Regions from separate parts of the Streptomyces sp. NPDC051987 genome, predicted to be linked through region 3. Evidence: riboswitches for the same ligand, from Rfam matches in the RefSeq annotation. Region 3 holds a riboswitch; each other region holds the start of a gene.
What was found. Region 3 has a riboswitch for cyclic di-AMP ahead of AB0M11_RS31810 (M23 family metallopeptidase). Riboswitches for the same ligand answer to the same signal wherever they lie in the genome.
Positions count from the first base shown of each region.

Region 1: it holds a riboswitch for cyclic di-AMP, as region 3 does, so the genes downstream of both, AB0M11_RS25945 (NlpC/P60 family protein) here and AB0M11_RS31810 (M23 family metallopeptidase) in region 3, are expected to answer to the same signal.
Region 2: it holds a riboswitch for cyclic di-AMP, as region 3 does, so the genes downstream of both, AB0M11_RS18095 (transglycosylase SLT domain-containing protein) here and AB0M11_RS31810 (M23 family metallopeptidase) in region 3, are expected to answer to the same signal.
Region 4: it holds a riboswitch for cyclic di-AMP, as region 3 does, so the genes downstream of both, AB0M11_RS00585 (LysM peptidoglycan-binding domain-containing M23 family metallopeptidase) here and AB0M11_RS31810 (M23 family metallopeptidase) in region 3, are expected to answer to the same signal.

Region 1 covers NZ_JBFAXI010000053.1:25,732-33,024, reverse strand. Annotated here, with positions in the region: gene AB0M11_RS25955 (FAD-dependent oxidoreductase) at 1-469, opposite strand, end outside; gene AB0M11_RS25950 (NAD-dependent epimerase/dehydratase family protein) at 771-1,829, shown strand; gene AB0M11_RS25945 (NlpC/P60 family protein) at 1,846-4,299, opposite strand; cyclic di-AMP (ydaO/yuaA leader) riboswitch at 4,310-4,486, opposite strand; gene AB0M11_RS25940 (DUF1996 domain-containing protein) at 4,902-6,890, shown strand; gene AB0M11_RS25935 (lipase family protein) at 7,178-7,293, shown strand, end outside.
Region 2 covers NZ_JBFAXI010000029.1:65,752-73,044, forward strand. Annotated here, with positions in the region: gene AB0M11_RS18075 (M56 family metallopeptidase) at 1-40, opposite strand, end outside; gene fahA (fumarylacetoacetase) at 391-1,602, opposite strand; gene AB0M11_RS18085 (ATP-grasp domain-containing protein) at 1,877-3,121, shown strand; gene AB0M11_RS18090 (HAD family hydrolase) at 3,275-4,081, shown strand; gene AB0M11_RS18095 (transglycosylase SLT domain-containing protein) at 4,094-4,585, opposite strand; cyclic di-AMP (ydaO/yuaA leader) riboswitch at 4,591-4,785, opposite strand; gene AB0M11_RS18100 (polyprenyl synthetase family protein) at 5,682-6,692, shown strand; gene AB0M11_RS18105 (DUF2092 domain-containing protein) at 7,038-7,293, shown strand, end outside.
Region 3 covers NZ_JBFAXI010000082.1:12,234-19,526, reverse strand. Annotated here, with positions in the region: gene AB0M11_RS31820 (PrsW family intramembrane metalloprotease) at 1-1,262, shown strand, start outside; gene AB0M11_RS31815 (aldo/keto reductase) at 1,366-2,322, opposite strand; gene AB0M11_RS31810 (M23 family metallopeptidase) at 2,458-3,492, opposite strand; cyclic di-AMP (ydaO/yuaA leader) riboswitch at 3,500-3,660, opposite strand; tRNA gene AB0M11_RS31805 (tRNA-Met) at 3,932-4,005, opposite strand; partial or broken gene AB0M11_RS31800 (alpha/beta hydrolase) at 4,072-4,218, opposite strand; gene AB0M11_RS31795 (dihydrofolate reductase family protein) at 4,466-5,587, opposite strand; gene AB0M11_RS31790 (MarR family transcriptional regulator) at 5,654-6,175, shown strand; gene ribA (GTP cyclohydrolase II) at 6,329-6,970, shown strand; partial or broken gene AB0M11_RS31780 (relaxase/mobilization nuclease domain-containing protein) at 7,050-7,293, opposite strand, start outside.
Region 4 covers NZ_JBFAXI010000001.1:132,048-139,340, reverse strand. Annotated here, with positions in the region: gene AB0M11_RS00610 (aspartate aminotransferase family protein) at 1-38, shown strand, start outside; gene AB0M11_RS00605 (XRE family transcriptional regulator) at 109-732, shown strand; gene AB0M11_RS00600 (DUF6126 family protein) at 729-851, shown strand; gene AB0M11_RS00595 (tyrosine-protein phosphatase) at 874-1,671, opposite strand; gene AB0M11_RS00590 (alpha-galactosidase) at 1,892-3,964, shown strand; cyclic di-AMP (ydaO/yuaA leader) riboswitch at 4,270-4,430, shown strand; gene AB0M11_RS00585 (LysM peptidoglycan-binding domain-containing M23 family metallopeptidase) at 4,435-5,436, shown strand; gene AB0M11_RS00580 (SGNH/GDSL hydrolase family protein) at 5,635-6,420, shown strand; gene AB0M11_RS00575 (TetR family transcriptional regulator C-terminal domain-containing protein) at 6,497-7,099, opposite strand; gene AB0M11_RS00570 (Glu/Leu/Phe/Val dehydrogenase dimerization domain-containing protein) at 7,213-7,293, opposite strand, start outside.

The DNA.
Region 1 (7,293 bases), on a different contig from region 3:
CGTTGCCGACGCCGAGGACCGCGACCTTCTCGGCCTCCAGCGGCCAGGTGCGGGGCACGTCCGGGTGGCCGTCGTACCAGGAGACGAAGTCGGCGGCGCCGTAGGAGCCGTCCAGCTCGATGCCGGGTATCCGCAGCTCCCGGTCGGCGGTGGCGCCGGTCGAGAAGATCACCGCGTCGTAGAAGGAGCGCAGGTCGTCGAGGCTGATGTCGGTCGGGTAGTCCACGTTGCCGAAGAGGCGGATCTGCGGCTTGTCCAGCACCTGGTGCAGGGCCGTGATGATGCCCTTGATCCGCGGGTGGTCGGGGGCGACGCCGTACCGGATCAGGCCGAACGGGGCGGGCATCCGCTCGAAGAGGTCGATGGACACGCCGGGCTCGGCGGCCACCTCGGACTTGAGCAGGGCGTCGGCGGCGTAGATCCCGGCGGGGCCGGCTCCGACGATGGCTACCCGCAGGGGGCGCGGCATGATCAGGTTCCCTTCGAGCGGAGACAGTCGATCGAGTGCGGACAGTCGATCTCGAACGGGAAGCCTAAACTAAGGCAGTCCTAAGTAGGTACGCGGGTCCGCTCTATGACCTCATAAGGCGATCTTATGAGGTGTATCGGGCCCGGCTTATGGCCTCTCACTCATGGCTTCCGGTCCAGGGCTTCCGGCTTCCGGGGCCGCGCAGCGGCCTCCCGGTGCTTGGCGGACGCCCGGCCCATGCATCACCCTGTCCTCCTGCGGCGCACCGAGGCGCGGTGGCCCGAGGGCGAGGGGTGGAAGCGTGGACGCACGCGGGGAGACGACCGTCGCGGTGACCGGCGGCAGCGGATTCGTCGGCAGTCATCTGGTGCGGCGGCTGCTGGAGCGCGGGTACCGGGTCCGGGCGACCGTCCGCCGCGCCGGTGACGCGGCGAAGACGCGGCCGCTGTGGGAGCTCCAGGAGGCCTTCCCCGGTCAACTCGCCCTCTTCGAGGCCGACCTGCTCCGGGACGGCTCCTTCGACGAGGCCTTCCGCGGCTGCGCCACCGTCTTCCACGTCGCCTCGCCGTTCCTGATGCCCGAGCGGATCAAGGACGGCCGACGGGACGTCGTGGACCCGGCGTTGCTCGGCACCCGCAACGTCCTCGGCAGCGTGCAGCGCACCCCCGAGGTGGCGACCCTGGTCCTCACCTCCACCGTGGGCGCGATCTTCGGTGACTACGCCGACGTGCGCGAGATGCCCGGCGAGGTGCTGACCGAGAAGTACTTCAACACCACCAGCACGGTGGAGAACAACCCGTACCACTACGCCAAGACCGTCGCCGAGCGCGCCGCCTGGGACGCCGAGGCCGCCCAGGACCGCTGGCGCATGGTCTCGATCAACCCCGGCCTGATCCTGGGCCCCTCGCTCACCCCCGCCTCCGAGTCCGGCAGCCTCTTCCTCCTGGACGAGCTGTTCAAGGGCTACTTCTGCTACGGCGCCCCGGACTTCAGCTTCACCACGGCGGACGTCCGTGACGTGGCCGACGCGCACATCGCGGCGGCGGAGAACCCGGCGGCCCGGGGCCGTTACATCGTGGCCCACGAGACGATGACGTCCTTCCACGAGATGTCCCGGATCATCCGCACCCGCCACCCCTGGGACCCGCGCCTGCCGCGCACCGCGCTCCCGCACGCGCCGGTACGCGTCCTCGGTCCGCTCTTCGGCCTCACCCAGGACTACATACGCAAGCACCTCGGCATCCGCTTCCGCGTCGACAACAGCCGAAGCGTCGACGAACTGGGGCTCGTCTACCGGCCGGTCGAGGAGACCCTCCTCGACCACCACGAGAGCTGGCGCGCGCGGCGGCGGAGGGTCTGACCCCGGGGCCGCTCGGTCAGGCCGGGCGGATCACCCGGTGGATGGCCGACTCCCCGGCGTTGTAGATCGACTCCTCGCGGATGAGCGCGCCGGGGCTGGGCGCGTGCACCATCGTGCCGCCACCCGCGTAGATCCCGACGTGGCTGTCGTCGTCGAAGAAGAAGATCAGGTCGCCCGGTTCGACGGCGGCCAGCGTGATCGGGGTGCCGGCCAGGGTCTGCTCCGGCGCGCTGCGCGGCAGCGTCACCCCGGCGGCGCGCCAGGCGGCCTGGGTCAGGCTGGAGCAGTCGTACGCTCCCGGCCCGGTCGCCCCCCAGACACACGGTCGGCCGATCTGCTCCCGCGCGAACGCGAGCGCCTTCATGGCCTTGCCCGGCTCGGCGAAGGCGACGGGCGCGGCCATGGGCGCGGGTGCGGTCATGGCCGCGGCCGGAGCCGGGGCGGCGACCTGCGCGGGCGCGGTCGCCAGGGGGGTGGTGGGCAGCGGCGCCGTGACGACCGGGGGGAGGGGCGGCATCGCCATGGGGGGCGCCGGTGCCGGTGCCGATGCGGTCGCCGTCGCCATCGCGGCCGTCATCGCTTCGGGCTGCGCGGTCATGGCCGCCGGCATGGGGGCGGTCATCGGCGTCGGCATCGGCGCGGGCATCGCGGCGGCGGGCGCTGCCGTGGGCATCGCGGCGGTGGCGTAGGCGTAGCCGGTCTCGGCGGGCTGCGGGCCCGCGGTGTAGCCGCCGGTCATGCCGGCGGCGGGTGCCGCGGCGAAGGAGGGGGCCGACGGCATGGGAGCCATGGCAGCCATGGGCGCCGGGGCGGCGGGGGCTGCCGTGGGGTACGTGTACGCGCCGGTGGCGTAGGCGGTGTCGGCGGCGGCCTGGGGCACCTCGGCGTAGGCGGCGGGCGCGTTCGGCGACATGACCCGGAAGCCGCCGAGGTCCATCGGGCCCGGTGCCGGGGCGGGAGCGGCGGGCGTCGCGGTCGGGAAGGCGCCGCTGTCGGTGGTGGCGGCGGTGGGGAAGGCGCCGCTGTTCGTGGGGGCCACGGGCGGGAGGACGCTCGTGCTCACGGCGTCCGGGTTCGGGAAGGCGCCCGCGTCGGCCGGGGTCGGCATCGGGAACGAGCCCGTGGCGCCCGGCGTCATGATCCGGAAGGAGCCGGAGTCCCCCGGGGTCGGGGCCTGGGAGACGCCCGCATCCAGGGAAGACGCGCTCTGGTAGGTCCCGCCGCCCGAGCCGCCCGGGGTCATGACGCGGAACCCGCTGGTGTCCGGACCGGGTTGGTTCGGGGTGGTGTCGATGTTCCCGGGGGTCATGACGCGGAAGCCGCTGAGATCCGGGGTGGGCTGGTTCGGGGTGGCGTCGGCGTTCCCCGGGGTCATGACGCGGAACCCGCTGGTGTCCGGACCGGGTTGGTTCGGGGTGGTGTCGGCGCTTCCGGGGGTCATGACGCGGAACCCGCTGGTGTCCGGACCGGGTTGGTTCGGGGTGGTGTCGGCGCTTCCGGGGGTCATGACGCGGAAGCCGCTGGTGTCCGGGGTGGGCTGGGCCGGGGTGGCGTCGATGTTCCCCGGGGTCATGACGCGGAAGCCGCTGGGATCCGGGGTGGCTCGGCGCGGGGCCCTGTCGGCGCCGCCAGGGGTCATGATGCGGAACGTGCCGGTGTCCGACGGGGACACGATCGGGATGCCGCCCGTCTCGGTCACGGCCGGGAGCGCGCGGGTGGCGGCGAGGGCGTCGGTCCGTGCGGAGTCGCTGCCGGTGCGCTGGCTGGGTATGCCGACGGCGGGAGCCTGCCACTGCGGCGCCGCCGGGGCCTGCCTCTCGGGTGTGGGCCAGGGGCTGGGCGGCTGCGGCACGGGCTGGGCAGCCGGAACCTGGGCAGGTTCGAGCGCGGCGACCGCGCGCGGCCCGGTGCGCTGGGACAGCATCTCGCGCGCCTTGGCCAGCTTGAGCTGGTTCCTGGTCTTGAAGGCACCCGGCGTGGGCCGCTGCGGTGCGGCGGAGGGCAGGGCCCTGGACGCATCCGAAGGGGCCGCGGTCACTGCCCCGGCGGACCCGGCCGTCAACTCCAGCTTCGGCCGGGCCGGCAGCTCGCGGACGACCTCGACCTCGCTCTGCCCGGACCCCGCGGTCAGCTCCAGCCGCGCCGGACCGGAGTCCTCCAGCTGGGCGAGCAGGTCGGCCGCCATGGCGCTGACCGGCCGCCGTGGACCGGGCCGCTCCGGCATCCGGTCGGTGGGCAGCGCGGCCGGGACGCTCGGCCCCAGCTTCGCGCGCGCCCCCTCGAACCACTCCCGCGCGATGTTGTCGAGGCCCGGGTCGTCACGGCGAGGCCGCTTGAACAGCGGGACACCGCGCGAGCGCGAGCCCCCGCCCGCCGCGCGCGTGGCGTTGTAGTTCCCGGTGGCGTTCTCGGCCTGGTCGTAGAGGCTGTCGATCCGCTGTCGAACCTCGTCACGGCTCTCGGGCGCCATTGAGGGGTCGTGCTCCTTCCGTACTCCGCCTACCGGGTTAGCTGTCGGGTTCGGGCGGTCGAATCCGGAAGGCATGCCCTACGGCCCCTGTCCTGACGGACGGTCGGCCGATTCACCCCAGTGGTTCGGTTGGGTCCCCGGCTCCGTGTTCGCCCCTGTGGGGCACCGGACTCGGCGGAGGCCGCGCGGCCCGGCGGGGTTCGCCGGGGGGAGCCGAACGGCTTAAACGTCAACTTAGCCAACTTGTGTCACTCGTGTGAAGGTTGAGGTGCGTAATGTCCGATACGTATTTGTGATGTTCGTCGTAGCGTTCGGAACTCGACCGTACGGGACGGCATTTCGCGCTCATCGATCACTTTCGCAGGGTCACCGGCTCGTCGCCGTCAGTCGCCTTTTCCTTCTTCGCCGCCGGTGCGTGACTCCCGATTTCTGTGAGGTCGCCGTGAATTCGCGATTCTGTTGAACACGGTGGCGTCGAGGGCCGTATGGGGCAGGGGATTTCCATGCCCGGCCGCACTCAGACCCAGGGGACGACCTTGAGACGCAACAGGCGCAGACGTCCGACCGGCGCACGACGCGCGACCTTCGCAGCGGTCGCACTGATGCTCGGCGGCGGCGGACTGGTCGCGGTGAACGTCTACGCCTCGGCCACCGAGAGCGGCGGGGACCAGCAGACCCGGGTCGCCACCGGCCAGGTGCTGTCCGCGCCCACCATCTACTGCCCCGACGTCGGCAGCCGGCTGACGACGGTGCCCGACGGGGCCCGCGCCGACGTCGACGGCGAACTCGCCAAGCTGGACCAGCAGGTCGCGGCCGCCTACCAGCAACTCACCCAGTCCGCCGCGGCGATCGAGCAGAACCCCGGCCTCGCCGACCAGGCGATCATGAACCCGCTGAAGGAACAGCGGTCCGCGTCGATCCAGCGCATCGCCGACGCCATCGCTCGCGAGGCCGACCGCCCGCAGGGCCTGGACGACCTCGCCGCCTGCACCCTGAGCTCCTCGAACCAGGGCACCGGGCAGCCGGCGTCACCCCAGGACGGGGCCGCGCCGAGCCAGAGCGGCCAGGGTCAGGGCAGCGCCGCGCCGAGCCAGGGCGCCGGCGGTCAGGGCGGCAACGGCCCGGTCGCCGCCGACTACGCGGACATCACCTCCGTCCAGCCGAACGTCACCACGCCGGCCGAACAGCCCGGCGGTTCCACCGGCACCTTCTCCTCCAGCTGCGGTGTCAACGCGAACGGCCTGTTCAACTCGGACAACGTGATCGTCGCGCCGGGTGTCTCGAACGGCGCCCACCACTTCCACGACTACATCGGCAACCAGTCCAACAACGCCTTCGCCAGCGACCAGGACCTCGCGAACGCCGACACCAGCTGTGCCGACAAGGGCGACAGGTCCACGTACTACTGGCCCGTGCTGCGGCTGCAGAACGGCAAGCAGGAGCGGGACGCCGACAAGCCGGGCGGCGGCACCGAGGGCAACGCCGGGCAGATCGTCACGGCCAAGCAGGTCACGCTGACCTTCGAGGGCAACCCGACCTCCAAGGTCACCGAGATGCCGCGGCTGCTGCGCATCATCACCGGCGACGCCAAGGCGTTCGTCAACGGGCCGGCCAACGCCAACGCCTCCTGGAGCTGCACCGGTTACGAGAACCGCCAGCTCAAGGACAAGTACCCGCTGTGCCCCGCGGGCAGCGACGTCGTGCGCACGTTCAGGTTCCAGAGCTGCTGGGACGGCCGGAACATCGACAGCGCCAACCACCGCACCCACGTGGCGTTCGAGGCGCCCGACGGCAGCTGCCCGGATGGTTTCCGGGCCATCCCGCAGCTGGTGCAGCGCATCGTCTACGCCGTGGACGCGCCGAGCCTCGCGGACGGCGGCCGTACCGTCCCGCTGTTCGCCGTGGACTCCTTCCCTGAGCAGCTGCACAAGCCGGTCACCGACCACGGCGACTTCATCAACGTCTTCGACGAGAGCCTGATGCGGACGATGGTCGACTGCATCAACTCCGGCCGGACCTGCGGGGCCGGGGCCGCCGAGCAGCCGCCGTCCCAGGGCGCGGAGCCGACCCCGAGCGAGACCGCGAGCCCGGTCGCCCCGCCGGCCCAGACCCAGAGCGCCGAGCCGTCCGAGCCGGCGACCGAGCAGCCGCCGTCCGGGCAACCGTCGGCCCGGCCGCCGTCGTCCGAGCCGCCGGCCGGCACCCCGGCCACGCAGACCGCCCCCGCCGCCGGGGCCACCGAGCTGCCGAAAGTCGACGCGAGCGTGTCGCCGAGGCATACGACGACCACGAAGTCGTCGGGCGGCGGTGTGATCAGCAAGGCGACGCAGCGGCCCGACACCCAGGCGCCGAACGCCACCGCCACTGCTGCCGCCCCGCCGACCGCCACCGCTGCCGCCGCCCCCACCGCCGCCCCCAGCGGTCAGCAGACCCCGGCCACCGGCGGCCGGACGGCGCCCCAGACCGAGCCCCAGGCGGTCCAGAGCGGACTCGCCGCGACCGGTGCCCACCTCTGGCCCGCCGTCTTCGGCGGGCTGCTGCTGGCCGCCGGGGCCCTGCTGCTGTGGTGGACCCGGCGGAACCCGGCCTGACCCCCTCACGCCCCTTCACCCCGAGCCCCCGAGCCCCGGAGCCCGCGGCGTCCGCCGCGGGCTCCTCGTCTCCTCGCGACGGCACCGGCGCCGCCCCCTGCCCTCCCGCGCGCGCACTGCCCCGGACCTCTGCCGACTGTCCGTCCTATTACCGAACCGTAACCTGACGGCTGCTACCACGAGTAACCCAGGGTTCGTTACCGTCGGGTAAACCGCACCCCTCCCCGTCGGCCGCTCCGGGGACGTCCGCCGCACCTCCCACGTCCGGCACGTCCAGGAGGTTCCCCATGCCTGCCCGCGTTCGCCTGCTGGCCACCGCCCTCGCCGCGGCTGCCTGCCTCTGCCTGCAGACCCTGCAGGCCACCGCCTCCCAGGCGGAGGTCTCCCGCGGGGTCACCATCCC
Region 2 (7,293 bases), on a different contig from region 3:
TCAGGGCGACGGCGGTCAGCAGGAGCAGGCAGACGGTCATGCCGGGGCTCCGTTTCCTGATCGGAGATGTGTGCGGCCCGTGCGGGGGGTGATACGCCGTCGCGTGGCATGGCGCGTGCGCCGGCGCGCTCGGTGGCGCGCCGACGCCTCGCAGGTGCGCGTGCGGGCGCATCGCATGGTGCGTGTCCTGTCAGTATGACGGTGCCGGGTGCCCCGGGTCAGGTGTCGACGACGATCCGGGCGCCCCGCCTCGCGGGCCCGGCGATGCGCGGGAGGGACCCCTCCCGCGGTCCCTCCCGCGAAGCCTCCCGCGCCCCATCCGGCGCCTCCTCACCCGCGGCTCCCGCCGCCCGCGCCCGTGTCAGGTCCGCGCCGTCCGGGCCGCCGTCCTCACCCCGCCACGATCCGCCCCGTGACCTCGCCGAGCCCCACCCGGCTGCCGCCCGGCCCCGGAGCCCATCCGGTCAGCGTCACCACGTCGCCGTCCTCCAGGTACGTCCGTTTGCCGTCCGGGAGTTCGAGCGGATCGCGTCCGTTCCAGGTCAGCTCCAGCAGCGACCCTCGCTGCCCGGGTTCCGCGCCGCTCACCGTGCCGGAGCCGTACAGGTCTCCGGTGCGCAGCGAGGCGCCGTTGACCGTCAGGTGGGCGAGTTGCTGGGCGGCGGTCCAGTACATGGTGGAGAACGGCGGCTCGGACACCGTGTGGCCGTTGATCGCGATCGAGATCCGCAGGTCGTAACCGGCGGGCTCCTCCGCGGTGTCGTCCAGGTAGGGCAGGAGCGGATGGGTGCGCCTCGGCGGGGCGGTCCGTGCCTCCTCCAGCGCGTCCAGCGGCGTGATCCACGCCGCGACCGAGGTGGCGAACGACTTGCCGAGGAACGGGCCCAGCGGGACGTACTCCCAGGCCTGGATGTCCCGCGCCGACCAGTCGTTGAGCAGGCACAGGCCGAACACGTGCTCCCTGAAGTCCCCCAGCGCCACGGGCCTGCCCTGCGCCGACGGCGCCCCGACGACGAAGCCGACCTCGGCCTCGATGTCCAGCCGCGCCGACGGTCCGAACACCGGTGCCGGATCCGAGGGCGCCTTCCGCTGTCCTGACGGTCGTACGACGTCCGTCCCGGACACCACGACCGTGCCCGCCCGCCCGTGGTAGCCGATCGGCAGGTGTTTCCAGTTGGGGGTGAGCGGCTCGGCGGCGTCCGGGCGGAAGATGCGGCCGGCGTTCCGGGCGTGGTTCTCGGAGGCGTAGAAGTCGACGTAGTCCGCGACCTCGAAGGGCAGGTGCAGGGTCACCTCGGACAGCGGGTGGAAGAGGGGGGTGAGCGTCTCGCGGTGCGCGGGCACGGTCACCCAGGCGGTCAGGGCGCGTCGCACGTCGGACCAGGCGGTACGGCCCGCGGCCAGCAGCGCGTTGAGGGTCGGGCGGGCGAGCAGGGAGGCGTACGGGGAGCCGAGCGCGAGGGCCGCGGCCCCGGCGTCGAGGACGTGGTCGCCGAGGCGGACGCCGACCCTCCGTTCCGTGCTCCCGGGGGTCGAGAACACGCCGTACGGAAGGTTGTGCGGGCCGAAGGGGTCACCCTCGGGGACCTCGAAGGGTGGCAAGGGGGGCATGGGGTGACTGCCTCGCTCTCATCCGTGCCGCGCGGAGGCCGGTCATGTGGCGACGTCGCTCTGGCCTCGCGGGGCGTTCCATGTGGTCGCGCCACACGTTACGGGTGAGTTGGTTGTAGGGGCAGTGTCTAAAGAGTTCGCAATGTCCCAATAGCCCTTGTCGGAGGGGGCAATTCCGGCTTAGCGTCCTTTGGGGACACGGACGGGGTGGGTCCGGTCCGAAGGGGGACACGTGGGGGGACCCGTGGCCAGGAACGCCGTCAGCGTGCCGTTCGAGGCGGACCGCGACGTACCGGGCCTGATCGTCAAGTTCGGCGACTATCCGCTGCACCACGGCGGGGTCGGCGCGATTCGCAGTCTGGGCCGCCTGGGCGTTCCCATGTACGCGATAACGGAGGACGCGTACACACCGGCGGCCTCGTCCCGCTATCTCAAGCGGGCGTTCGTGTGGCCGACGACAGGCGCCGAGGAACCGGATCATCTCGTCGAGGGACTGCTGCGCATCGGCCGCCGTATCGGCCGGCCGGCCGTGCTGATCCCCACCGACGAGGAGGCCGCCGTCCTGATCGCCGAGCACCAGGACGCACTCGGTGACCGCTTCCTCTTCCCGCGCGTGGACGCGGAACTGCCGCGCCGCCTGGCGAGCAAGCAGGGCCTGCACGAGCTGTGCGTGGAGCACGGCATCCCGAGCCCGGCGGCCGCCTTCCCGGACTCCTACGACGAGATCGTCGAGTTCGCGGAGAAGGCCCGCTTCCCGATCGTGGCCAAGAACCGCGAGGCGTTCGTCCGGCGAAAGCAGCCCGCCGTCAACGGGACGACGCGGATCGCCACCCGTGAGGGGCTGCTCACCCTGGCCCGTGACTGGGGCACTCATCCGGGTGTCATCCTCCAGGAGTACCTCCCGAGGGAGGAGGCCGAGGACTGGATCGTGCACGGCTACTTCGACGCCGACTCCCATCCGCGCGCCCTGTTCACCGGCGTCAAGGTCCGCTCCTGGCCGCCGCACGCCGGCATGACCGCGAACGCCTGCGTCGTCGACAACCCGGAACTCGCCGACCTCGCCGCGCGTTTCATCAAGCAGATCGGCTTCACCGGCATCATCGACCTCGACCTGCGCTTCGACCGGCGCGACGGGCAGTACAAGCTGCTCGACTTCAACCCGCGCATGGGCGCCCAGTTCCGGCTCTTCGAGAGCGAGTCGGGGGTGGACGTCGTCCGCGCCATGCACCTGGACCTGACCGGCCGCCGGGTTCCGGAGGGGGAACAGCGCGCCGGACACCAGTTCGTCGTGGAGAACATCGACCTGCCCGCCCTCCTCGCCTACCGCCGCAGCGGCTACACGACACCGCACGCACCGAAGCGGCCGAGCGGGACCGAGCTGGCCTGGCTGGCGGGTGACGACCCGATGCCGTTCGCCACGATGCTCGCCCGCTTCGTGCGTCCGGGCGCGAAGCACCTCTATCAGCTGTGGCGCACCAGCCGCCGCGGCTCCGGCACCTCCACGACGTAGCCACCGCGTCACCTGGAAGGGGAACCGTGCGACCACCGCGCCGGCGAGGTGACGCCCGCCACTGACCACGGCCCCATCACCCCGGTGACGGGCGCCAGTTGAGGCCGAAACGCACGGTGAGTCCCAGAGGCGTGCTGTCCGTATTCTCTGATCATGGTCGCACCCTCCCCGTACTCACTGATCGCCACCGACCTGGACGGCACGCTGCTGCGCGGCGACGACACCCTCTCGGAACGGTCTCTCGCCGCACTCGCGCGGGCCGGCCGGGCCGGTGCCCGCCACCTCGTGGTGACCGGCCGCCCCGCGCCGAGAGTGCGTCCGCTCCTCGACGACCTCGGCTGCACGGGACTCGCGGTCTGCGGCCAGGGCGCACAGGTGTACGACGCCGGCGCGGACCGGCTGCTGTGGTCGGTCACCCTGGACCGGGAGCTGGCGGAGACCGCGCTCGGCAAGATCGAGGCCGAGGTCGGTCAGGTGTACGCGGCGGTCGACCAGGACGGCGTCGACGGGCTCACGCTCATCGAGCCGGGCTATCTGATGCCGCACCCCACGCTGCCCGCGCTGCGGGTCTCCCGGCGCGAGGACCTGTGGTGCACGCCCATCAGCAAGGTGCTGCTGCGCCACCACACCCTGTCCGACGACGAACTGGCGGCCACCGCCCGCTCGGTGGTCGGGTCGCTGGCGACGGTCACCATGTCGGGGCCGGGCACCGTCGAACTCCAGCCGTGCGGGGTGACGAAGGCGACCGGGCTCGCGCTGGCCGCGGACCATCTCGGGCTGAGCTCCGGGCACGCCATCGCGTTCGGTGACATGCCCAACGACATTCCGATGTTCGAGTGGGCCGCCCACGGGGTGGCGATGGCCAACGCCCATCCGGAACTGAAAGCGCTGGCCGACGAGATCACCACGTCGAACGAGGACGACGGCATCGCCGTCGTCCTCGAAAGACTCTTCGACTGATCGGTGTGTCGGTCAGTACGCGCCGTGGACGTTGTCGATCGAGCCGTACCGTGCGGCGGCGTAGTTGCAGGCCGCGGTGATGTTCGCGACCGGGTCGTAGATGTCGAACGACGTGCCGGCCACGTGGTAGGTGCTGAACGTCGGGTCGATCACCTGGAGCAGGCCCTTGGAGGGGATGCCGGCGCGGGCGTTGGAGTCCCAGAGGTTGATGGCCCGCGGGTTGCCGGAGGACTCCCGCATCACGTTGCGGTAGATGCCGTTGTAGGTACCCGGGATGTGCTTCTCCGACATGATCGCGAGGGACTCGCGGATCCAGCCGTCGAGGTTGTTCGGGTACCCGGCCAGGGTCTTCGAAGCCGTCGGGGTGGACGAGCCGGCGGCGGCGGAGGCGGCGGTCGCCCCGATGAGGGGGAGGGCGAGGACGGCGGCGCCGGTGCAGGCGACGACGAGCGCGCGGGTGATGCGGTTGCGGCGGGGGCGGTGGTGCTGAACGGCAGCAGGCATGGCGAAGTTCCTCTCCGTCGCCTGCGAGGTGAGCTGTCGGGTTCGGGCCCGGGGAGTGCCCGGCCGCACCGTCCGAAGACGATGCGACTTCACCCCTAGCCGTTCCGGAACGACGTCCGTGATGACGTCGGTCGCCCGGTCCGGCGACTTACCTGGTTCCCCCGCTCCTGCCGTGCGAATGGACTCGTCGATGGGTCACGACGGGCGGCGGCAGGATTCGGCGTCCGCCCGGCGAGCGGGAACGTATGCGAGAGCACATCTCGGGAACAAGTAGTCGATTCGCACAAACACTGATTGACCTCATGATGTGGCGTTTGTGACGCTTGATCCTTTGCGGTCGCCAACCCTCAACTGGCTTACAGGGAAGGGAAGGAAGGGTCGCCTCACCTGCCCTTGGGTGTCCCAGGTCACGTGACCTACTTCACGAAATCGCAATAATCGCAAAACGGACAAGAGGGATTCGTTGAATCCGTCTTTTTCCCGGTTCGATGGGAAAGCTTCCGGCCCGCATTCGCGCGAATCGCCCCTTCTGGGCGACGGGGCGATCGGTCGGGTCCGCCGTGGTCCCCCTCGCTCGATCGGGTGCCTCGGGGAAGGTGATTGACGCGTTCGGGTGTCGGGAGTGATCGTGAACGGCGAGGGGGCGGGTCGCGTCGCCGAGTGCTCGCGTGACGCTCGTCACGTCGAGAGGGGGTGGAGGGGGTGCGACCGGGAAGGTGATGCCGGCCGGGAGAGGGGAGGCCGTTTCCGGGCAGTAGTCAGTCGGGAGGCTCGCCGCCGTACGGGCCGCCCTTGGACGGACCGCCCTCGGGCGGTCTCCGGTCGCGTCCCTCGGTCCGGACCCGGTGTCGGCCGTGCGGGACACGGCCTGCGTCACGGTTCGGGACAACTGCCCGCACTTGCTGTTAAGTCAGTGGATGTCGGGTCGTATCGTCCGATCAAAAACATAACGGTCGTGATCCGATAGCGCCCGGGGTGTAACCGTGGGCGCTATCGGTGATCGAAACCTGACCGGATACGCTGACTTGAGTGATGGCAGCGACCTATCGACAAACCGCGTAATCGCCAGTAGACACCAGCAGACAGGAGACCCCTCGTGACCGTCGTCGGGCCGTTCGGGCTGAGCGTGCGGGACCAGGCTCTGGAAGCCGATGTCCAGGCCGGATTGACGGCTGTCGAGGAAGGCTTGCTAGAAGCCACCAAGAGCGAGGTCCCGTTCATCACGGAGGCCGCACAGCATCTCGTGCGGGCCGGCGGGAAGCGGTTCCGCCCGCTGCTGGTGATGCTCGCCGCGCAGTTCGGCGACCCGTACGCGCCCGGTGTCGTGCCGTCGGCCGTCGTCGTCGAGCTCACCCATCTGGCCACGCTCTACCACGACGACGTCATGGACGAGGCCTCCGTGCGACGCGGCGTCGCCAGCGCCAACACCCGCTGGGGCAATTCGCTCGCCGTGCTCACCGGCGACTTCCTCTTCGCCCGCGCCTCCCAGATCCTCGCCGATCTCGGTCCCGAGGCGGTCCGGGTCCAGGCCCTCGCGTTCGAGCGGCTGGTGACCGGCCAGATCCTGGAGACGGCGGGACCGTCGGACGGCCGTGACCCGGTCGAGCACTACCTGGACGTGCTCGGCGGCAAGACCGGCTCGCTGGTCGCCGTCTCCTGCCGCTTCGGCGCGATGCTGTCCGGCGCCGACGAGACGGTCGTCGACGTCCTCACCCAGTACGGCGAACGGCTCGGTGTCGCCTTCCAGCTCGCCGACGACGTCCTGGACATCGCCTCCGACTCGCAGGAGTCCGGGAAGACCCCCGGGACCGACCTCCGCGAGGGCGTGCCCACGCTTCCGGTGCTGCGGCTGCGGGAACGCGCGGCCCGGTTGGGGCTGCCCGAGGACATCGCCCTGTGCGAACTGCTGGACTCCGACCTCACGGACGACGCACGGCACGCGGAGGCGCTGGCGGCCCTCCGCGCCCATCCCGCGCTGGAGCTGGCCCGCCGCGACGCGGTCCGGTACGCGGAGGAGGCGCGGGCCGCGCTGGCCCCGCTGCCGGAGTGCGACCCGAAGGCCGCGCTGGTGGAGCTGTGCGACGCGGTGGTGCACCGCGCCGGGTAGCTCCGCCGAGCCGGGCGCGGGCCGGTCTGCCACCGCGCGGTGGACCGCACCGACGGCGGTGCCGTCACCGCAGCCGTCCTGACCAGGACGGCCGACGGCACCGGCAACCTCTCCGGGAGGCGCCTTCGTCGCCCGACCCCTACGGGTCGGGGAAGGCGCCTCCACCCTTGTGTCATACCGCAGGTGTACGCGGAGTTGGCTCCATGGTCTGACGCTTACCCGCCCCCGATTTGGTGAGATGGAAACCACGGAAATCACCACCGCTCACCGATTCGGGTGAGAATGGCGGCTCGGGGTGGGACACCTGCGAGGACGGCCGCCGCCGACGACGGAGGTAAGGCACACATGGCACCGTACGAATCCGACGACACCACGGGCGCCGCGCAGGCCGACGACGAGCTGCGCGACGAATTGCGCGCCGAGCGGCGCCGCAAGGCCGCACGGTACGTCGTCCCGGTCGCGGTGGTGGGAGTCGCCGCGGCCACCATCGGCCTGGTTCCGGCGCTCGCCGACTCGGGTGACCCCGACCTGCCGAAGATCACCGCGCAGGAACTCATCGACAAGATCGCCAAGTCGGACGTGCAGCAGCTGTCCGGCACCG
Region 3 (7,293 bases):
GCTGGTGGCAGCGGCGCTGGGTGCGGTACGGGGCGCCGGGCACGCTGCTGGCCCTCTCCGGCCTGGTGATCCTCGCGCTGGTGCGGGAGCAGACGGGGACGGAGGGTTTCCTGGTCGGGCTCGGCCTCGCCGTCCTGCCGGTGCCGCTGCTCGTGGCCGCCTTCCGGTGGCTCGACCGGGTGCAGCCCGGTCCCTGGCGGAACCTGCTGTTCGCCTTCGCGTGGGGCGCCTGCGCGGCCGCGCTGATAGCCATCGTCGCCAACAGCTTCGCGACGAAGTGGATAGCGACGGCGACCGCGGATCCGAGCAGCGCGGACCGGCTCGGGGCGACCGTGATAGCGCCGGTGGTCGAGGAGTCGGCGAAGGCGGCGGCCGTGCTCCTCGTCTTCCTCTTCCGCAGACGGGACTTCACCGGGATCGTCGACGGGGTGGTGATAGCCGGGGTCACCGCCACCGGGTTCGCGTTCACCGAGAACATCCTCTACCTCGGCACGGCCTTCGGGACCGACCAGCTGACCGGTGACAGCGGGATCGCCTCCGTCACCGCCGCCACCTTCTTCGTGCGCATCGTGATGTCCCCGTTCGCGCACCCGCTCTTCACCGTCCTCACCGGCATCGGCTTCGGCATCGCCGCGCTCTCCGGGGAGCGGCAGCGGACGCGGCGGGTGCTGGTGCCGCTCGCCGGGCTGCTGCTGGCGATGAGCATGCACGCGTTCTGGAACGGGTCGTCGACGTTCGGCCAGTTCGGCTTCTTCGCCGTCTACACCATGTTCATGGTGCCGACGTTCGGACTGCTGACCTGGCTGGCCGTGTGGACGCGCCAGCGTGAGCTGCGCACCGTGCGGGAAGAGCTGCCGGCGTACGTCTACGCGGGGTGGCTGGGGGCGGCCGAGCCGTTCGTGCTCGGGTCGATGCGGGCGCGGCAGATGGCCCGGGAGTACGCCTCGTACCACTTCGGGAAGGCGGCGGGGAGGTCGGTCGCCGAGTACGAGGGGTACGCGACGACGCTGGCGCTGCTGCGGCGCCGGGGGCAGCGGGGGCGGGCGGGGGCCGACTTCGTGGTCCGGGAGCGGGAGCTGCTGGCGGAGCTGTGGGGCCGACGGGAGCTGGTGCGGCCGGCCCTGGAGTACGCGGCCCGGACGGCCGCGCCGGGCGGCTGGCCGGGGTACGCCGCTCACGTGCCGTCGCCTTACGGGGCGCCCGTCCCGGGGTGGCAGGGGGCGGCGGTGCCGTACCCGTCGTACAACCCGTACCGGAGCTAGCGCTCCGAGGCCGCGGAGGGTACGGCACCGCCGGGACGCGCCGTGGTGGCTGAGCGGTGTCGCGGCGCAGGAGAAGTCGCCGGCGGCCGCCGGGCGCGGGCCGTCAGGCGGAGGCTGTCGTCAGCTTGTTGAGGTCCTCGTCCGTCAAGGTCAGCTCTGCCACGCCCAGCAGCGGCGGGAGTTGGTCGAGGGTGCGGGCCGAGGCGATCGGGGCCGTGACGGTGGGCTGGGCCGCCAGCCAGGCCAGGGCGACCGTGGGGATCGGGGCCTCGTGGGCCGCGGCGACCTCGTCGAGGGCCGCCAGGACCTTCTGGCCGCGCTCCGACTCGGCGTACTGGGCGACCCGGCCCGCTCGCGCGCTGTCGACCGTCGTGCCGGGCCGGTACTTGCCGGTGAGGAAGCCGGACGCCAGGGCGAAGTAGGGGACGGCCGCGAGGCCGGTGCGGGAGGCCAGGTCCTGCAGCGGGCCCTCGTAGGTGTCGCGGGAGACCAGGTTGTAGTGGGGCTGGAGGGCGACGTAGCGGGCGAGGCCCTCGCGGTCGGAGAAGTCCAGGGACTCCTGGAGCCGCTCCGGCGTGATGTTGGACGCGGCGATGTGCCGGACCTTGCCCGCCCGCACCAGCTCGTCCAGCGCGCCGATGATCTCCTCGACCGGGACCTCGGGCTGGTCGAAGTGCGTGTAGTACAGGTCGACGCGGTCGGTGCCCAGACGGCGCAGGGACGCGTCGGCGGCGGCCTTGATGTTGGCGGCGGACAGGCCCGGGTACTCGGGGTGCTGGCTGACCTTGGTCGCGATGACGACGTCGTCGCGGTTGCCGCGCGCCTTGAGCCACTTGCCGATGATCGTCTCGGACTCGCCGCCCTTGTTGCCCTCGATCCACGCCGAGTACGAGTCGGCGGTGTCGACGAAGTTGCCGCCCGCGGCGGTGTAAGCGTCGAGCACGGCGAACGAGGCGGCCTCGTCGGCGGTCCAGCCGAAGACGTTACCGCCGAGGGCGAGCGGGAAGACCTCCAGGTCGGAGGCGCCGAGCTTGCGGAGGGATGCGGAAGAACCAGTCATGCCCCACTTCAACACGCGTCCCCGCACGCCCCATCCCGGCGCAACACGAAGTTCTTGTAAAGGCGTCGGTTCTTGCAAAGGCGTCGGGTCTTGTAGAGGTGTCGGGTCTTGTAAAGGTCTCGCGGCCCGTCCGGGTCAGGGGTTGAGGCCCTTGCCGCGCAGCCAGGCCATCGGGTCGATGGCGGTGGCCTGTCCGTTCGGGTGGACCTCCAGGTGGAGGTGGGGGCCGGTCACGTTGCCGGTGGCGCCGACGCGGCCGATGACGTCGCCGGTGGCGACCTTCTGGCCGACCTTCACGCCGATCGAGGACTGGTGGCAGAACCACAGCTCGGTGCCGTCGTCGAGGGTGATGATCGTGCGGTAGCCGTAGGCCCCGGCCCAGCCCGCCTCGGTGACCGTGCCGCTGTGCACGGCCTTGATCAGCGTGCCGGTGGGCGCGGCGAAGTCGAGGCCGGTGTGGTAGCCGGAGGACCACATGGAGCCGGCCTGGCCGAAGGTGCCGGTGAGCGTGTACGAGACGACCGGCAGCGTGTACTGCTTGGCCAGCTCGGCGAGGTGGGCCTGCTCGGCCTTCTGCTTCGCGGACGCCTCGGCCTTCTCCTTGGCGTCGGCGGCCTTCGCTGCGGCCGCCTTCTCCGCCTTGGCCTCGGCGGCGGCGAGCGCCTTGTCGGCGGCGGCGGCGGCCTTGGCGCCGGCCTTGGTGTCGAGCTGGCTCTGCTGCTGCGCGGCCTGGGCGATGATCCGGCTGCGCAGCGCTTCACCGGCGTCCGCGGAGGAGTCCGCGTCGGTGGCGGCCGCCGTGGTGACGCTGCTGAGGGCGGTCTGGACGGCCTGGTGACCGCTGTCCTCGCCCAGCAGGGAGCTGACGGAGGAGGGCAGGTCGGACAGGGAGATGGAGACCGGCGGCTTGCCGGTGTTCGCGCTGGCCATGCCGCCCGCGCCGACGGCAGCGATGACGCCGACGCCGAGAACCGTGGAGCTGCGGGCGAGGCCGCCGCCCTTCTGCTTGGTGACCCGGTGCCGGCCGCGGACCGCGGCGAGGGACTCCTCGGTGGGGTTCCACTCCTCGAAGGGGCCCTCGTCGGAGCGGTAGCCGCCGTAGCCGAAGGTGTCGGGTCGGCGCTGGCTGGGCACGAACGGGGCTGTGGGAGCAGGCGGGTTGGACGCCACGCGGGCGCACTCCTTTCCTTCCGCCGCCTACCGGGTTAGCTGACGGGTTCGGAGCAGGAAGGTCTCCTACGCGCGTATACCTGCCGTTTCGTACCCGGCGGTAGACGTGCGATTCACCCCAAGGTGGTGGTTCCCCGGTTCCCTTGCGGGATTCGGCGCGTGCGCACGGAGCCGTCTCGGGTGACGGCTGGGACGACCGCGCTGCGTTATCGAACGTTAATAGACCCGGCTATCAGTTTCCAAGCTGTTGGCCTTGATCATTAAGCTTTCAAAGCCTGGACTTACCTGCCATGACCGGTCAAAAACGGTCGAGTCGACGAGGCGCGCGGCTCGGCTCAGGAGTCCCACAGGTATCGGTGGTGACCACGTCCACGGAGCGCTGGATACGACTCAGGGCCGGAATCCGATGCATGCATCGGATTCCGGCCCTGGGCTTCAGTAGCGGGGACAGGATTTGAACCTGCGACCTCTGGGTTATGAGCCCAGCGAGCTACCGAGCTGCTCCACCCCGCGTCGGTGACACCAGCATACGCCATCCGAAGACCGGGAGTCGCACGGGTTAAACAAGCGGTGCAGGTTCCGGGCCGGCAGGCCCCCGATCGTGGCCGCGATCTCGTCGGGTGCCTCTTCGGCCATGCAATGCCCGGCGCGGGTCAGCTGGTGGTCCAGGTCCGGCGCCCAGGCCTTCCACACCCCGGGAGCGTCGTAGCCGAGCTGCGCGCCCCACACGCCGGCGCCGCCAGCGGAATGCTGACCCTGGGCCCGGTGGCGCGGTACCTGGCCGCGGGCCGGTGGGGGCTTGTCGCGCAGTTCCCCGCGCCCCTGAAGGGGCGCTGCCGCAACGTGCCCCGAAGGGGTGCTGGGTCCCCCCGGCCGAAGGCTGGGGGAGGAACTGTGCGAGCACCCCCAGGCACCCGCACCCGCAAAAGCACCGCGGCCCGCCCCTCCTCGATCTCCCCCCTCGGTCTCCCCCTCACCCGAGAAGATGCCCGTTCGGTGCCTTCGCCGGCGTCTCGTACTCCTCCAGGACCAGCACCGACACCCCCGCCTCGCGCAACGCCCCCGTCCCGTCGGCCGCCGTCACGAACGTGTCCGGCTCGCGCCAGGCGGTCACCACCCGCCGTACCCCGGCCCGCAGGATCAGCTCGGCGCAGGGGTGCGGACGGGAGGCGCGGCGGGTGCAGGGTTCGAGGCTGGTGTAGACCGTGGCGCCGGGCAGGCGGGGGTCGGCCGGGGGGATCTTGGCCAGGGCCGCCTCCTCCGCGTGGACCACGGGATCGCCGGCCTCCCGGGAGTGGCCGCGGGCCAGTTCCGTGCCGTCGGACGCGACCACCACCGCGCCGACGCTGAACGCGGTCGGGGAGGGCGGGCAGTCGGCCGCCAGTTCGCAGGCGAGCCGCAGCCAGTGGCGGTCGGCGGCGGACGGCACCGCGCCCGTGCCCGGGGCCGTGGGCTCGTACCGGGTCAGGACGACGTCCTCGATACGGCGGGTCTCCAGGAGCCGCAGCCGCCCGGCCTGGTAGCCGCCCGGCCCGAACAGGCGCGGGGCCTTCGGATCGCCGACGAAGAGCGGGGCCAGCACCAGCTGGAGCTCGTCGGCCAGGCCCTGCTGGAGGAGCTGGGTGTGGACCGTGCCGCCGCCCTCGACCATCAGGCGCCGGACGCCCCGCACGTCGTGCAGGTGCTCCAGGAGGCGCCGCCAGTCGAGCTCCGGGCCCAGGGACACGACGTCCGCCGCGACCCGGGCCCGCTCCGCGCCCTCGTCCGTCGTGTAGACGGCCTTCGCGCCGCCCGTGTGCCAGAACTTCGCCTCCGGGTCCAGTTCTCCGGTCGCGGTGACCGTGACCTTGAGGGGGTACTCCGGCCTGCCCGCCGCCAGCCGGGCCGCGCGCCGATCCGGGTCGTTGACCAGAAGCCGCGGGTTGTCCGCGCGGATGGTGCCGGCGCCGACCAGGATCGCGTCGACGGACGCCCGCACCTCGTCGACGCGGTCGAAGTCGGCCGGCGAGGAGAGCAGCAGCCGGTCGGGGCCGGTGTCGTCGAGGTAGCCGTCGAGGGAGACGGCGGCGGAGAGCAGGACGTAGGGGTAGGGCATCGGACGCGCTCACTCCCGGGGACGGGCAGTCTTGGTTAAAGTTTGAAACAAACCTACACTGGGTGCATGAAGACTCGCTGGCTCACTCCCAAGGAGCAGCGCGCGTGGCGCGCGTTCATGGCGGCGACGCACCTCCTGGAGGACGCGATCGACCGGCAGCTCCAGCAGGACGCCGGCATGCCGCACCTGTACTACGGCATCCTCGCCAACCTCGCCGAGGAGCCGGAGCGCAGGCTGCGCATGACCGACCTCGCCGAGAAGTCGAAGATCACCCGGAGCCGGCTGACCTACGCCGTGACGCGGCTGGAGAAGGACGGGCTGATCCGGCGCGAGGACTGCCAGTGGGACAAGCGGAGCAGCTTCGCGATCCTGACCGACGAGGGCATGGCGGTGCTGGAGCGCACGGCACCGGGGCACGTGGAGACGGTGCGGGCGGCGGTCTTCGACCAGCTCTCCGACGAGCAGGTGGAGCAGCTGGAGACGATCGGTTCGGCGATCGCGCGGGCGCTGGAGGGCGACGAGGCCCCCAGGCCGACGTCGGACGAGGTGCCGTGGCGGCGTCGCTCGTCCCCCTGTTCCGGTTCGTGAAACCGGGACTCGCGAAACCTCGGGGTAATCTGTTGCTTCAAATTTAAAGCATGAGGTAGGGTTCCCTCCGTGGATCTGCTTCAAATCTGAAGCAGGCACCCGCGACGTCCCGTACCGGGACTGCCGTCCTGCACCCGGACACTGGAGAACCCGATGACCGACTTCCCCGCCGCCACCCAGCGCGCCCGTGTCCGGGTCCCGCTGCGCTTCGCCGACGGCTACAGCGTCGACGCCGAGCTCGTCACCTTCCACGGACTGACCGACGGTCAGGAGCACGTCGCCGTCGTCCTGGGCGAGCCCGCCCCCGGCGCCCTCCCGCTGGTCCGCCTGCACTCCGAGTGCCTGACCGGCGACGTCTTCGGCTCGGCCCGCTGCGACTGCGGCCCCCAGCTGCGCGAGGCCGTCGAGCGCATCGCCGACCGCGGCGGCGTCCTGCTCTACCTGCGCCAGGAAGGCCGGGGCATCGGCCTCTACAACAAGCTCGACGCCTACGCCCTCCAGGACCAGGGCCTGGACACCTACGAGGCGAACGCCGCCCTCGGCCTGCCCGAGGACGCCCGCGACTACACCGCCGCCGCCCAGATGCTGGCCGCCCTCGGCATCGGCGACCTGGACCTGCTCTCCAACAACCCCGACAAGGCCGAGCAGTTGCGGGGCCTCGGCGTCACCGTCCGCGACCGCGTCCCGACCGGCGTCTTCAGCACCGCCCACAACGTCCGCTACCTGCGCGCGAAGGTCCTGCACACCCAGCACACCCTGCCGCTGGCCGAACTGACGGAACTGAACGCGGGCTGAGCCGCGCCGGGCGCGGTATGCCGGCAGCAACCGGCACACCGACGAGGAAGCCACCGCGGACGACCGGCTGACGCGTGTTCTCGACGACCTCGACGGCTCGGCGGGCGGCGTCGGCCTGGTGGGCGTGGCTCTTCGCTTCGTGCCGGCGCCCGGCGACTGTGACGGCCCAGACGAGGGCTGCAACCAGGGCGGCAAGTGCGCTGCCGCCGGAGCCGGTGACGGTGTGCACGATGTCGCGTGCCGCGCTGCGCAGAGTCCGGGCGGCACGTTCTTCCGCCCGGACCTGGGAACGCTGGACCCGGCCGAACGCCGCGGCGGTGACC
Region 4 (7,293 bases), on a different contig from region 3:
GCAAGACCCTCATCAAGCAGGCGGTGGCCAACCGCTAGATCGACTCCCGGGATTTGTCTCTGAGGCAAGAAAATTGCCGCAGAGACAAAACTGCGGCTCAATGGAGGCATGAGCTCCTCCGCCGACGAGCACCCGGGCGGGCCGGTCGAGGACCTGCCCGCCGTCGCCCCGCAGCTGCGCTCCCTGCGCCGCCGGGCCGGCCTCACCCTGGAGGCCGCGGCCCGGGACGCCGGGCTCTCGCCCGCCCATCTGTCCCGGCTGGAGACCGGGCAGCGGCAGCCCTCGCTGCCGATGCTGCTCGCGCTCGCGCGTGTCTACGGTACGACGGTCTCCGACCTGCTCGGCGAGAGTGTCGCCGACCGGGACGCGATCGTACGTGCCGCCGACATGGATCCGACCCGGGCGGGCGGCTGGACCTACTGGCAGGCCGGTGCCCCGGGCCGGGGCATGCAGGCGCTGCGCGTCCACGTGCCCCACGGCTCCCAGGGCGACATCGTGCGGGTGCATCCCGGCGAGGAGTGGCTGTACGTGCTGCGCGGACGGCTCCGGCTGCGCCTCGGCGACGCCGTCCACGTGCTCGCGCCCGGCGACAGCGCGCACTTCGACTCGCTGACCCCGCACCGGCTCGCCGCCGAGGACCACGACGGGATCGAGCTCCTGTTCGTCCACACCCTGCTGCAGAGTCCCACGACCGCCCTGTGCCTGGGACCGATCACTGGAGAGCTGCCATGAGCAACATAGAGGAGAAGTTCCCGCGGGCCCTGTGGGTCCGGCTGATCATCTACATCGCCGCCGGGCACGTCCTGGCCGCGTTCCTCTTCCTGCTGTTCTCCCTCGGCGCGAAGAGCTGACCTCGCTCGGGAAGAGCCGACCTCAGTCGAGCAGGCGCTCGCGCAGCCGCTCCCGGGTCCGCGGCGCCAGCTTCAGGCCCTGCCCCAGGTACGTGTCGACGTCGCCCCAGGTCTCCTCGATGCTCTCGAAGGCGGCCGTCAGGTACTCCGCGCGGGCGTCGAACAGCGGGCTGAGCAGGTCCATCACCTCGGGGCTGTACGCGCTGTCCCCGCCACCGCTGCGCCGCACCCGGTAGCGGCGGTGCTTGGCGTTGGACTCCAGATAGTCGGCGAGGATCGCGTCCCGCTGAACGCCCACCGCGAGGAGTGTCACGGCTATGGAGACGCCCGCCCGGTCCTTGCCGGCCGCGCAGTGCATCAGCGCCGGGACGCTGTCCTCGGCGATCGCGTGCAGCACGTGCGAGTGTTCGTCGGTGCGGTCCTTGACGATCGTGCGGTACGAGCTCACCATCCGGGCCGCGGCTTTGCCCTCGCCCAGGAGCCCGCGCAGCTGCTCGATGTCACCCTCGCGGACCATCTTCCAGAAGTCGGCCCCGTGCGCGGGGTCGGTCAGCGGCAGGTTGACGTTCCGCACGCCGGGCAGCTCGACGTCCGGGCCCTCCAACTTCTGGTCGGCCGCGTTACGGAAGTCGAAGACGGTGTGCAGGCCGAGCGAGGCGAGGAACTCGGCGTCCTGCTCGGTCGCGTGCGCCAGATGGCCGCTGCGGAACAGCACACCCGACCGCACCCGCCGCCCGTCCACGGTCGGCAGGCCGCCCACGTCACGGAAGTTGCGCACCCCGGCCAGCTCCGGCTCGGTCGACGGGACCTGCTGCGTCACGGGGGCTCCTCCCGGTGGGCCCCGTCGGCGCGGCTCGTCGACGGGCACTGGCTCGACCATACGACATCGGTCTGCGCGGGCCAGGAGTTGTCCACAGGGCACCGCCGCCCGCTCCGACACCCCTCGCTTCCAGCACCCGGCAGCTCTTGCCTCCGGAGCCCGCGGCCCATGATGATGTTGGGGCTTGAGCGGATCTGTTGGCACCTGTGTGAGGTTCTCGATGCTGGACATCGCCGAAAACGGTCGTACCTGGCTCCTGTCCGGCCCCGGCAGCAGCTACGCGCTGCATCTGACGGAGGCCGACGAGCTGCTCCACCTGCACTGGGGCGCCAGAATCGAGCTCGCCGACGCCGAGGAGCTCAGCACCCGGGCACTGCCCGGCTACTGGCCCTTCGAGACCCCGCTGGACGGCCGGGAGGAGTATCCCGTCGAGGGCGGTCCCCGCTTCGTCCGCCCGGCGCTGTCCGTGCGCACGGAGGAGCGCCGCGGCACCGAGTGGACCTTCGCGTCGTACGAGGCCGACGCCGACGAACTCCGGTTGCGCTTCACGGACGACGGCATCGTCATCACCCTGCACTACCGGATGCGCGGCGACGTCGTCGAGCGCTGGGTCACCGTCGGCAACGAGGGGCACGCGCCCGTGGAACTGCTGCGCGCCGACCCCGCCACCTGGACCCTGCCCGACCGCGAGGGCTGGCGGCTCTCCCAGCTGCACGGCCGCTGGGCCGCGGAGTCCCGGCTGACCCGCGGCCCGCTCAGCTACGGGGAGAAGGTCATCGGCAGCCGCCGCGGCCACACCGGCCACCAGCACCTGCCCTGGGTCGCCCTGGACACCGATGCCACCGAGGAGCGCGGTGAGGTCTGGGGCTGCGCCCTCGGCTGGTCCGGCTCCTGGCGCATCGCCGTCGCCCAGCTCCCCGACGCGCGCGTGCAGATCACCGGCGGCGCCGGCTACGACGACTCGGGCCTGCTGATGCTGGCCGAGGGGGAGTCGTACACCAGCCCGGTCTTCGCGGGCCTGTGGACCGACGCGGGCTTCGGCGGGGCGAGCCGTGCCTGGCACGCCTACCAGCGGGCGTACATCATCCCGAACGCCGACCAGGACCGGCCGGTGCTGTTCAACTCCTGGGAGGCCACCAACTTCGACATCTCGGAGGACCAGCAGGCCACCCTCGCCCGCCGGGCCGCCGCGATCGGTGTCGAGCTGTTCGTGGTGGACGACGGCTGGTTCGGCGCCCGCACCAGCGACCGCGCCGGCCTCGGCGACTGGACGCCCAACCCCGACCGCTTTCCCAAGGGCCTGGGGCCCCTCGCCGACTACGTGCACGCCCTCGGCATGCAGTTCGGCATCTGGGTCGAGCCCGAAATGGTGAACCCGGACAGCGACCTGTACCGCGCCCATCCCGACTGGGTGCAGTACCAGCAGGGCCGGAAGCGCACCGAGCTCCGCAACCAGCTGGTTCTCAACCTCGCCCGCGAGGACGTCCAGGAGTACCTCTGGGAGCAGCTCGACGCGCTGTTGTCCAGCGCCCCGATCGACTACGTCAAGTGGGACTTCAACCGCTGCTTCACGGACGCGGGCTGGCCCGGCGAGCCCTACCCGCAGCGCCTGTGGGTCGACCACGTGCGCGGGCTGTACGCGCTGCTCGACCGGATCCGCGCGGCTCACCCGAACGTGGCCATCGAGTCCTGCTCGGGCGGCGGCGGGCGGATCGACCTCGGCATCATGAGCCGTACCGACGAGGTGTGGACCTCCGACAACACCGACCCGCTGGACCGGCTCGCCATCCAGCACGGCTTCAGCCAGATTCACCCCGCCCGGGTGATGTCCGCCTGGGTCACCGACAGCCCGAACCACCAGCTCAACGGCCGGGTCAGCAGTCTGCGTTTCCGTTTCGTCAGCTCCATGGCCGGGGCGCTCGGCGTCGGCGGCGACCTGTCGAAGTGGACCGAGGAGGAACTCGCCGAGGCCGGCCACTGGGTGGAGCTCTACAAGGAGATCCGGCCGCTGGTGCAGCGCGGCGACCAGTTCCGGCTGCGGCCGCCGGCCGGCGGGCTCAGCGCCGTGCAGTACACGCTCGGGGACGAGGCCGTCGTCCTCGCCTGGCTCCAGGCCCAGAGCTACGGCGAGCCGGCGCCGGCGCTCCGGTTGCAGAGCCTGGACCCGACGGCGTCCTACGAAAACCGTGACACGGGCGAAGTGCACCGGGGCGCCGTCCTGCTGCACCACGGGCTGCACACCGGGCTCAAGGGCGACCTGGACGCGACGGTCATCCGACTCCGCCGGGTCTGATCTGTCTGCCCGAATTGGAGCATTGGTTGTGACTCGTCATCTAATGAGGAGGGGTGGCATGACGTGCGTGAGGAGCGTCATATTCGTGACTGTCCGTCGCGCGTCATGTGCACGTAATTCCCGTTGTTCTTCGCGGAGATTGGAAAAGCGAAATAGGTCGAATTCACGGAGGGTGACCGGGAATTCCGGCAACGGATCATATGGGGCACGGACCGGCGGAACCGGTTGCTTGTCCGCGTCCGTCCTATTCCCTTACGTTCGCCACACATCCGGGCGGAACGCCGAATCCTGCCGCCGCCCGGAGCCCCACACACTCACCCGTACCCGGCAGGAGCGGGGGACCCACCAGGTACGACGGCCTGTTCCGGTTCCCGGGACGGCCAGGGGTGCAGCCGCGTGGCGACGCGTGGCCGGGCAGCTCCAGCCCGAACCCGACAGCTCACCTCGCAGGCGCCGGAGAGGAACGCGCCATGCCCGCGAAGGGTAAGCACCGACGCCCCACGTCCCCGCGTCTCACCCGCTCGATGGCCGTCGCCGGAACCGGTGGCGCCGCACTGGCGCTGCCGCTCATGGGAGCCACCGGCGCCCACGGGGCCCCCGAACAGGCCGTCTCCGCACAGGCTGTCTCCGCACAGGCCGCACCGTCGCGTCCCGCGATCGAACAGGCCGCGGCGCGAGCGACGGCCGCGAAGGACTCCGCGCACCGCGTCTACACGGTGGTGCCCGGTGACTACCTCTCGAAGATCGCCGAGGAGCAGCATCTCCGCGGCGGCTGGCACCGGCTCTACGCCGACAACCGGCAGGCCGTCGGCGACGACCCCTCGCTGATCCACCCCGGCCTCAGGCTCACGCTCGGCGGCCGGCACGTCGCGGCGCCGGACACCGCGGACTCCGGCTCCCGTGCCGAGCCGCGGCCGGACGAGCGGTCGTCGGCGCGGCCGGACGCGCAGTCGTCCCCCTCACTGTCGTCCACCTCCTCGCCCTCCTTCTCCTCCACGTCCCCGTCCGCGTCCTCGTCCGCGTCTTCGGCCTCGGCATCCGGCGGGTCGGTGACGGCCGTCTCCGGCTTCACCCTCCCGGTGACCGGTGCCTCCGTCGGCACCGGCTACCACGTCGCGGGCGGCATGTGGTCCAGCGGCCACCACACGGGTGTCGACTTCGTCGTCCCGACGGGTACCCCGGTCAAGGCCGTCGGCGCGGGCACGGTGGTCTCGGCGGGCTGGGGCGGCGCCTACGGCAACCAGGTCGTCATCCGGCTCACCGACGGCTACTACGCGCAGTTCGGCCACCTCTCCGCTCTCTCCGTCTCGGTCGGCCAGACCGTGACCGCCGGCCGGCAGGTCGGCCTCTCCGGGGCGACCGGCAACGTCACCGGACCGCACCTCCACTTCGAGATCCGCACCACCCCGGACTACGGCTCGGACGTGGACCCGGTCGCCTACCTCCGCGCGAAGGGCCTCGCCGTCGGCTGACCGGGTGTCTCCTTCTCGCCACGGACAGGCGATCGACACGTCAACACAGCTGATCAGAGCCTTATTCCAGGCTTGGCACAGTATTGGGAAGTGTCTTATCTCACCGCACGTCAACCCCTTATTACGGTCGCGTAGGTCACAACCGAAGGTGAATCATGGTCCGACGTGGCAGACGATTCGAAGAGTGACAAGGCATCAGTGATCGGGTCGTACGTGGCGGTGGGGGACAGCTTCACCGAGGGCGTGGGCGACCCCGGCCCCGACGGGGCGTTCGTCGGCTGGGCGGACCGGTTCGCGGTACTGCTGTCGGACCGGCGGCCCGAGGGCGACTTCGAGTACACCAACCTCGCCGTACGCGGGAAACTGCTCGACCAGATCGTGGCGGACCAGGTGCCGCAGGCCCTGGCACTCGCCCCGGACCTGGTCTCCTTCTGCGCGGGCGGCAACGACATCATCCGCCCCGGCACCGACCCCGACGAGGTGGCCGAGCGGTTCGAGCGCGCCGTGGCCCAGTTGACCGCGGCCGTCGGCACGGTGCTGGTGACCACCGGGTTCGACACCCGGGGCGTGCCCGTCCTCAAGCATCTGCGCGGCAAGATCGCCACGTACAACGGGCATGTCCGGGCCATCGCCGACCGGTACGGCTGTCCCGTCCTGGACCTGTGGTCCCTGAAGTCCGTGCAGGACCGCCGGGCCTGGGACGGCGACCGCCTGCACCTCTCGCCCGAGGGGCACACGCGCGTGGCGCTGCGCGCCGGCCAGGTGCTCGGCGTCGAGGTGCCCGCCGACCCGGACCAGCCGTGGCCGCCGCTGCCGCCCCGCGGCACCCTGGAGGTCCGCCGCGACGACGTGCACTGGGCGCGGGAGTACCTGGTCCCGTGGATCGGGCGCCGGCTGCGCGGCGAGTCGTCCGGCGACCACGTGACGGCCAAGGGAGCGCTCTCCCCGGACGACATCAAGATGCGGATCGCTTCCGTGGCCTGAGGCGGTACGGGCGGGGGAGTGAGCAAGGGGCGGCCTCCCTGCGGGCCGTCCCTTGCTGCCGGCACTGCCACTGCTGCTACTGCTGCTCGCGCAACCCCAGTTCGCGCTCCAGCGCCTCGTCCACCCACTCCTGCGCCCGGGCGCGGGGCACGGCACCCGGATACGAGGTCAGCTGGACGGCGAGACCGTCGAGCAGCGCCGTCAGCCGCAGCGCCGCCGCGGCGGGATCGGGGCACCGGAACTCACCCGCCGCCACCCCTTCGGCGATGACCTCGGCGATCGCCGCCTTCCACTGCCGGTCCAGGGCCTTGGTGACGTCCCGCAGCGCGGGTTCCCGCAACGCCACCGCCCAGCCCTCGATCCACAGCCGCCAGCCCTTCGCCTGTCCCGTGGGCGCGTACCAGCGCACCGCCGCACGCAACCGGCGCGCCGCCGACGTACGGCGGCCCAGCAGCTTGCGCAGGTGCGCCAGGTCGCCCTCGGCGGCGTAGGTGAAGGCGGCGGCGACCAGCTTCTCCTTCGTCGAGAAGTGGTACAGCACCAGTGCGTTGCTCACCCCGAGGGCCGAGGCCACGTCGGCGATCCGCACCGCCGCCACGCCCCGCGCCTCGATCTGCTCGATGGCGGCCCGCAGCAGCTCCTCCCGCCGCTCGGCCACGCTCAACCGCACTCTCGCCACGCGGTCACCCTAATCGGTCGTCCCACCGCCCGCGGTGCGGTCCGGGGCCGGCGGCAGTCGCGTGAGCGCCGGCCGCGTCGCCGCGTGCCGCCGCCCGCGGACTCCGCCGTGCCTCACCGGTACCAGCCGAACCGCTCCGCGATCACCGGCAGCCGGTCGGACACCAGGGCGTGCGCGGCGGCGCGCGGGGTCGT